DNA from 2 places in the Bacteroides salyersiae genome. Region 1 is predicted to be linked to the other one. Evidence: riboswitches for the same ligand, from Rfam matches in the RefSeq annotation. Region 1 holds a riboswitch; the other holds the start of a gene.

Region 1 (3,221 bases):
TTCTTAAATGTTGAAGAACCGATGGTTTCTACATTGTCAGGGAGAATGATGTCTGTTAATGCTATACAATTTTCAAAAGCTGCTCGTCCGATACTTTTTAATTTATCATTTACAGTAATGGATGTAAGGGCAGAACATCCACTAAAGGTTTCATCTCCGATTTGTTCTACTTCGTTAGGCAATATAATTGATGATAATGCTGTGCAACCGCTGAAAGCTTTTTCTCCTAAAGTAGTCAGATTGTCCGGAAGGATTATAGAAGTTAATTTGTTGCATCCTTTAAAAGCCATATTATCAATGCCTATGATGGAGTAATCACTACCATTAAGTTTGATCGTAGAAGGAATTGTCAGTAATCCGGAATAGGTTATATATGAATCATCATAGGTGACTATTGCGGTATTAGGTTCGCTTCCAGGAATAGCAGTTATGTTTTTATTTCCTACAGTCAAAGTTACGGTATCAGTGGAGATTTCATCAAGGATATTCTTAACAATGCAATAGTAAGAACCTGCATCTTCAACTGTAACTGACGGAATTGTGTAATGAGGAGTTTTTGCATCAGGTATTGCTATTTCATTTTTATACCATTGATAAACAAGAGTATCTCCTTTAAATTCGGGAGCAAAGGTTGCTGATTCACCAGGTGAAACAACAATACTTTCAGGTTGAATTTTTATTGATGGTGCTGTGGGGCCGTTTTTAGCAGCAGGGGCCATTTCTTTCCATGGTTGAGAACTCATGTTAACAGCAAAATTCCATCCATCCCAACAACCGTCTGTTAATTTTCTGCCTGTGGCGCCTACACCACTGTAGCCCCAGGCACTTTCATCTGAACTTTTTAGCCAATAAGACCAATATCCTTGATACCAGCCTGATTGCCAATAATCTTCTGGGTCAAGGCAAGTGAAACCGTCATATCCATAACCTCCGGTGAATATTACGCCCTCTTCGTCCGGATAGTAAATTTTTCCATCTTTTTGAACGGCAAAGTCGCCACTTTTGTTAACATCATATCCGAGACCTGCAATTGTGGAACCATATGCTGTTCCGGTTTCTGTCATACAGAAAAAACGTGGATCAGCAGCTGCAATATCTCTGATCATTTTCTCTCCTGTAGCTTCACCATCCCAACGATATCCCCATACTAAAGCATTAGTTTCTCCTTCTGCATTCCATTGGATAGCTAATGCGGCTTTATTTTCACCTTCGCCAGTCCAATTTTCAATCATTTCCATTGTAAAAGTACCTTCTGCAATAGCTTTCATTGGTACTAACTGTTTTGCGACAGGGTGAGGTTGACCCTGTACTGAAACTTGGGCAGAAACCTGCCATGTGACAAACAGTAAAAGAATTAAAGAGTAAATTTTTCTCATTTTATCATAGTTTAATATTAAAATAAAAATGTTTCTTTTGTTCAAGATTTACAGGCGTAAGAATTTATCACATAGGTTATAATCTAAAAACAATATTCCGATTATTTGTTGCTTTATTTATACCTCGTAAGTTTTTACTGCTTTGTGCCTCCACAGGCAAAAGCAAACTACACATTCCTACTACACATAGGAAACGTTGGAACATAGTTTTTCCCATTAATATTTCTATTTGATAGTTACTTTTCCATCAAATAGCTTCAAAGAGTACCAATATGTATGAATAACCTTTTCTGTACACAACTTTTTGTGTACAAATCAGTGGATTCATAGCTCGTCCTCGAAAGCTATTGAACATGTTGCATGGCAGGTCTTCTGACTCGTTTCCGTGAATAAACGCCTTCCCAATCGGCTTAGAAGCCTCTCAGTGGCATGAGGTAGTGTTCATCACGCTTTTATGAAACATACAGCAACGGGACTGTTCAGGATTCTCACCTGATTCCCTTTTAATCATTTTTCTGAATGCTTGGGAAAAATGAACCAATGCGCGGCAAAGTTAGAAATTTATTAAGTAATAGAGAGAAAAAAACAGATATTTTTTTAATAGATGTATGCGACAGTAATGTTTGGTAGTTATTCTGTTGATTTGAAAACAGAGTAACTATCAAACATGAAAGTACAGAATACCTTATTCTGTTTCAACTTATTGGAACGAATCGTTCCATCTAATTGAAACTCATGGTTCCATCTAATTGAAACGAATGGTTTTATTATGTTGGAACGGATCGTTTCAAGCTATTTGAAACTGATTGGCACTGTATACCTTTTTATTCACTGATTACTTTTCGGTATTCGGCTACTGCCATTTTGGCTGCAAGATGTGCATTGATAAGGTTAGAATGGGCTTGCGTCCACGAAAGTTGCGCCGAAAGCACATCTACCATGCTTGCTTTTCCTTCATTATAAGAAAAAGTAGCCAGGTCGAGGTTCTCCTCTGCCAGTTCCATGGTTTCTTGTGCAGTGGTTACTTGATGTTCCGTTTCCGTCAATTTGGTGAGGGTGGCAGAAAGTTCTTCGTTGATATTATCTGTCACGTAGCTCTGCTGTAACTTTTGTATGCCTATATAAGCTTTTTGTTGGCGGTTGGCCTTGAAGCGTGCTCCCCAACGGAAGATGGGAATATTTACGTTCATGCCGAGAATGGGGGTGAAAGAGACATCGTAGCCCATATTGGGCGATGCCGTAGCCCAACCGCCGGTGAGGAACATGTTTATTTGAGGATTGTACTGGCTGAGGGCGGCTTTTCGTTGTGCTTCACTTTTCTGTATGTTGACTTCCGTACTTGCGTAGTCGGCGCGGCGTTGTAATACGTCATCCAGGTTCATAAGCGTTACCGGTTCGCAGATCACTCCGATGGCACACAGGCTGTCTACCGGTGCATTCGGATCTTCGCCCATTAATATGTTCAGTTTCTGCAATGCTAACGTATAATTCTGACGCGCTTTGATGTATTGTAGCTCGGCTTCCTTTTTACGGGTAGAGATCATTAACAGGTCTGTACGGCTGATCATGCCGTCATTGAAACGGTCTTGTATGATGTCGAACTGTTGTTTTACTATTTCTTCATACCGGGCGGCGGCTTCCAGCATGGCGCGACTGGCAGCAGCGTTCCAATATACGGCATCGCTCTGATAGTGTATCTGATCCAAAGTGAGTTCAGCATTCAGCCTGTCTAATTTTTCATCCGCTTGCGCTATTTTGTTTTGGGCCCGTAAGGCGCCACCGGTATACAATGGCTGTGCTACAACAAATACCCCCTGATAAGTATGGTTACGGTATTGTCCTGCC
Region 2 (3,221 bases), 1.5 Mb from region 1:
ACTGAAACCATTATCTTGTATTTCATTACGCAAACGGCAACAGCTACTTAGGGAATCGGCATTATCACTCATATAGGTAAAGAAAGAGTGCCCTCCGGCATACATTTCGGCAGTGAAATCTCCATATTCTTTATCTAATACGTCACCATCTTTGGTCAGCAATGCCATTGTTTCGACAGGAAACGTCAAAACGGTCCGTGTGCGTTCCTTATTAAACCACCTCATAAAGCGCTTTTGCAACCAACTCAAAGAATCCCAATCGGGTTTACTTCCATCGGGAAAAACAAAATGCTCGAAAAGACTATTGAAATAGTACTTGTCATAATAGGCTACATTCCAAAATACCGCCTGAAAATTCCGTGCACCCGTAGGCTGATTAATAGAATACACTATCTGTTCAAAACAATCCGTTATAATCTTATCGATCGTTCTTTGCTTAGCAGACAAATCAACAACCTTGTCAGCGTGTTTATAGTAATCCTGTCCATACTCCAAGCCTACAAAATAATTCATGTACATTAAAAACTCCGGAGTAGCGCATGCACCGCTCAACATACTGGATACAATGAATACCATGTTGACAAATCCTCCACAGAAAGATTTCAGATTAGTCGGAGCCGTCGAATTGCCTCCCACACCCACAGTGCCGTTTATCAACCAAGGATACATGGTGATACTTGCACAGTAATTGGCGAGATTAGTCTCATCATTCTTATAAATAAAATGATGATTCAAAAGTTCAAGATAGCGGTCGGAGACTTCTTTACCATACAAATCTTTCAAACGATCCGTCAATAACCGGCGGTTCAAACGAATAAAATTCGATTTTGGCAATTCACCTATCAAAGTAGCGATGTTCTTGTTCTCCACATTTGCATTTGCATCATATTTACTGCCGGTAGCAGGATTGGAAGCGTCACAATAATCAAGCAAGAATCTAAGCTTGTCTCTGACTTCACGGTCTTCCAAATGCTTCTGACGATACAGCATATATGCTTTTGCAACACTGTAATAATGCTCTGCCATCAGAGCTACTTCCACCTGATTCTGGATTTCTTCCACACTGGTTCCATCACTGACACTGACACGGCTCAATACATTGGTAATGACATCCTGTGTAGCAAAACTCCCTACTGACAAAAAAGCTTTGGCAATCGCATTTTTAATCTTATCAAGAGAAAACACTTCTCTTTTCCCATCTCTTTTGATAATGAATATCTCCGAACTAATCATACTTATAAATTAAGATTTAACAAATAAATTCATCATAAAGCTATTCAAATACGACAATTCACGGAGGTCAGTAATAAAATGAAATCGGTAGAATCCACTCCATCGCCTTTCACCCGAAAGCCTTGAATGAGGTAATGAAACCGGCAGGTCTTCTGACTTGTTTTTATTACAACGCCTTCCCGATTCTATAAAAATAACCAGTGGCAAAGATTGTTGTAACATTTCTCTTTCAAATGCAAGAGATAAAACTTACAGCTACGGGGATAGTCCCTGATTTTCACAGGATTCCCTTTTAATTCCGGTTCGCATTGAAGCTACTTCAGAAACCGATATTGCTGACAAAGTTAGAAATTAAATCAAGAATTCAACTTGAAAAGGAAAAAATATTCAGCCGTATCTTTTTTCTTCGTTTCTTCCCCATTGAATTATAAAATCGACTATCTTTGCCCCGAATTGGTTGCGGATAGACATTTCGACTATTCGGATTAAAAGGGAATCGGGTGAAAATCCCGGACAGTCCCGCTGCTGTGAAACTCTGCTAATATCTTGAAAACAGACCTTTGCCACTGGTTCTTTTTATAGAACCGGGAAGGCTTCAAGATAAGGAGTCAGTCAGAAGACCTGCCATTCATCAAAGGCTGTTTTTACTCGTGGGATTAGGAAAGCAGTGTGAAAGAAGATGAATCCAATGAAAGAACCTGCGAAAGAGATACCTGTAAATATGGGTATGTCTATGTTGTGATACAATTAATCGAGGTTCTGTGGTTGATACATTAAAGACAAATTTATTATATTATGGAACTTCTCAGAAACCTTTTCGAAGGATACCCCAATCTTTGGGGTGGTGGAGTGGCACACTCCGTACTTATTTTATCGTTGGTTATAGCCTTCGGTATCATACTGGCTAAAATAAAGATAGCCGGAATTTCATTGGGTGTCACATGGATACTTTTCGTCGGTATCGTATTCGGGCATTTCAACCTGAGCTTAGACGAACATCTGCTACACTTCCTAAAGGAATTCGGATTGATATTATTTGTCTACTCCATCGGTTTACAGGTAGGGCCTGGTTTCTTTTCCGCTTTTAAAAAGGGAGGATTTACACTGAACATGCTCGCCATGACAACTATCTTTCTGAGTGTTGTTATTACCATCATCCTACACTTCGCCACAGGCGTTCCCATCACAACAATGGTCGGAATTCTTTCCGGTGCCGTCACCAATACCCCGGGATTGGGTGCTGCCCAACAGGCCAACAGTGACCTGAACGGTATCGATGCGCCTGAGATAGCAATGGGATACGCCGTAGCCTATCCACTCGGAGTGGTGGGTGCTATCCTTTCATTACTTGCCTTGAAGTATATTTTAAATATCAATACGACCAAAGAAGAGGCCGATGCGGAAAAAGGATTAGGACACTTACAAGAACTGACTGTACGTCCCGTCACCTTAGTTATAAAAAATGAGGCGATAAACGGAAAGGCAATTAAAGATATACGCCCGTTGGTAAACCGGAATTTTGTTATTTCGCGTATACGTTATCATGAAGGAAACAAAGAGACGGAATTGGTTAACTCGGGTACTATCCTGCATTTGGATGATGAGATTTTAATTATCTCCAATCCGATAGATATTGAGGCTATCACGGTCTTCTTCGGTAAACAAGTGGAGGTAGAATGGGAACAGGTTAGTAAGAATCTGATTTCAAGACGTATCCTGATTACCAAACCCGAACTGAATGGAAAAACGCTGTCACAACTGAAAATACGAAATAATTTCGGCGCAAATATCACCCGCATCAATCGTTCGGGAGTAGACCTTGTAGCCGCTCCGAGCCTGCAATTGCAGATGGGCGACCGTGTAACAGTAGTCGGTAGCGAACTGGCTGTAGGACATGCCGAGAAGGTCTTGGGAAACTCAATGAAACGACTGAACCATCCCAATCTTATTCCGATATTTATAGGTATCGCTTTGGGATGTATCTTAGG

What was found. A riboswitch is a leader RNA that binds a small molecule or an ion and turns the genes downstream of it on or off. The one in region 1 is predicted to bind cobalamin.
Region 2: it holds a riboswitch for cobalamin, as region 1 does, so the genes downstream of both, RB604_RS03730 (putative transporter) here and RB604_RS19640 (leucine-rich repeat protein) in region 1, are expected to answer to the same signal.

The regions. Positions count from the first base shown of each region.
Region 1 is NZ_CP133452.1:5,104,628-5,107,848, reverse strand. Features, by position in the region: gene RB604_RS19640 (leucine-rich repeat protein) at 1-1,268, opposite strand, end outside; cobalamin riboswitch at 1,722-1,934, opposite strand; gene RB604_RS19635 (TolC family protein) at 2,201-3,221, opposite strand, start outside.
Region 2 is NZ_CP133452.1:1,002,847-1,006,067, forward strand. Features, by position in the region: gene nrdD (anaerobic ribonucleoside-triphosphate reductase) at 1-1,233, opposite strand, end outside; cobalamin riboswitch at 1,359-1,579, opposite strand; cobalamin riboswitch at 1,671-1,876, shown strand; gene RB604_RS03730 (putative transporter) at 2,029-3,221, shown strand, end outside.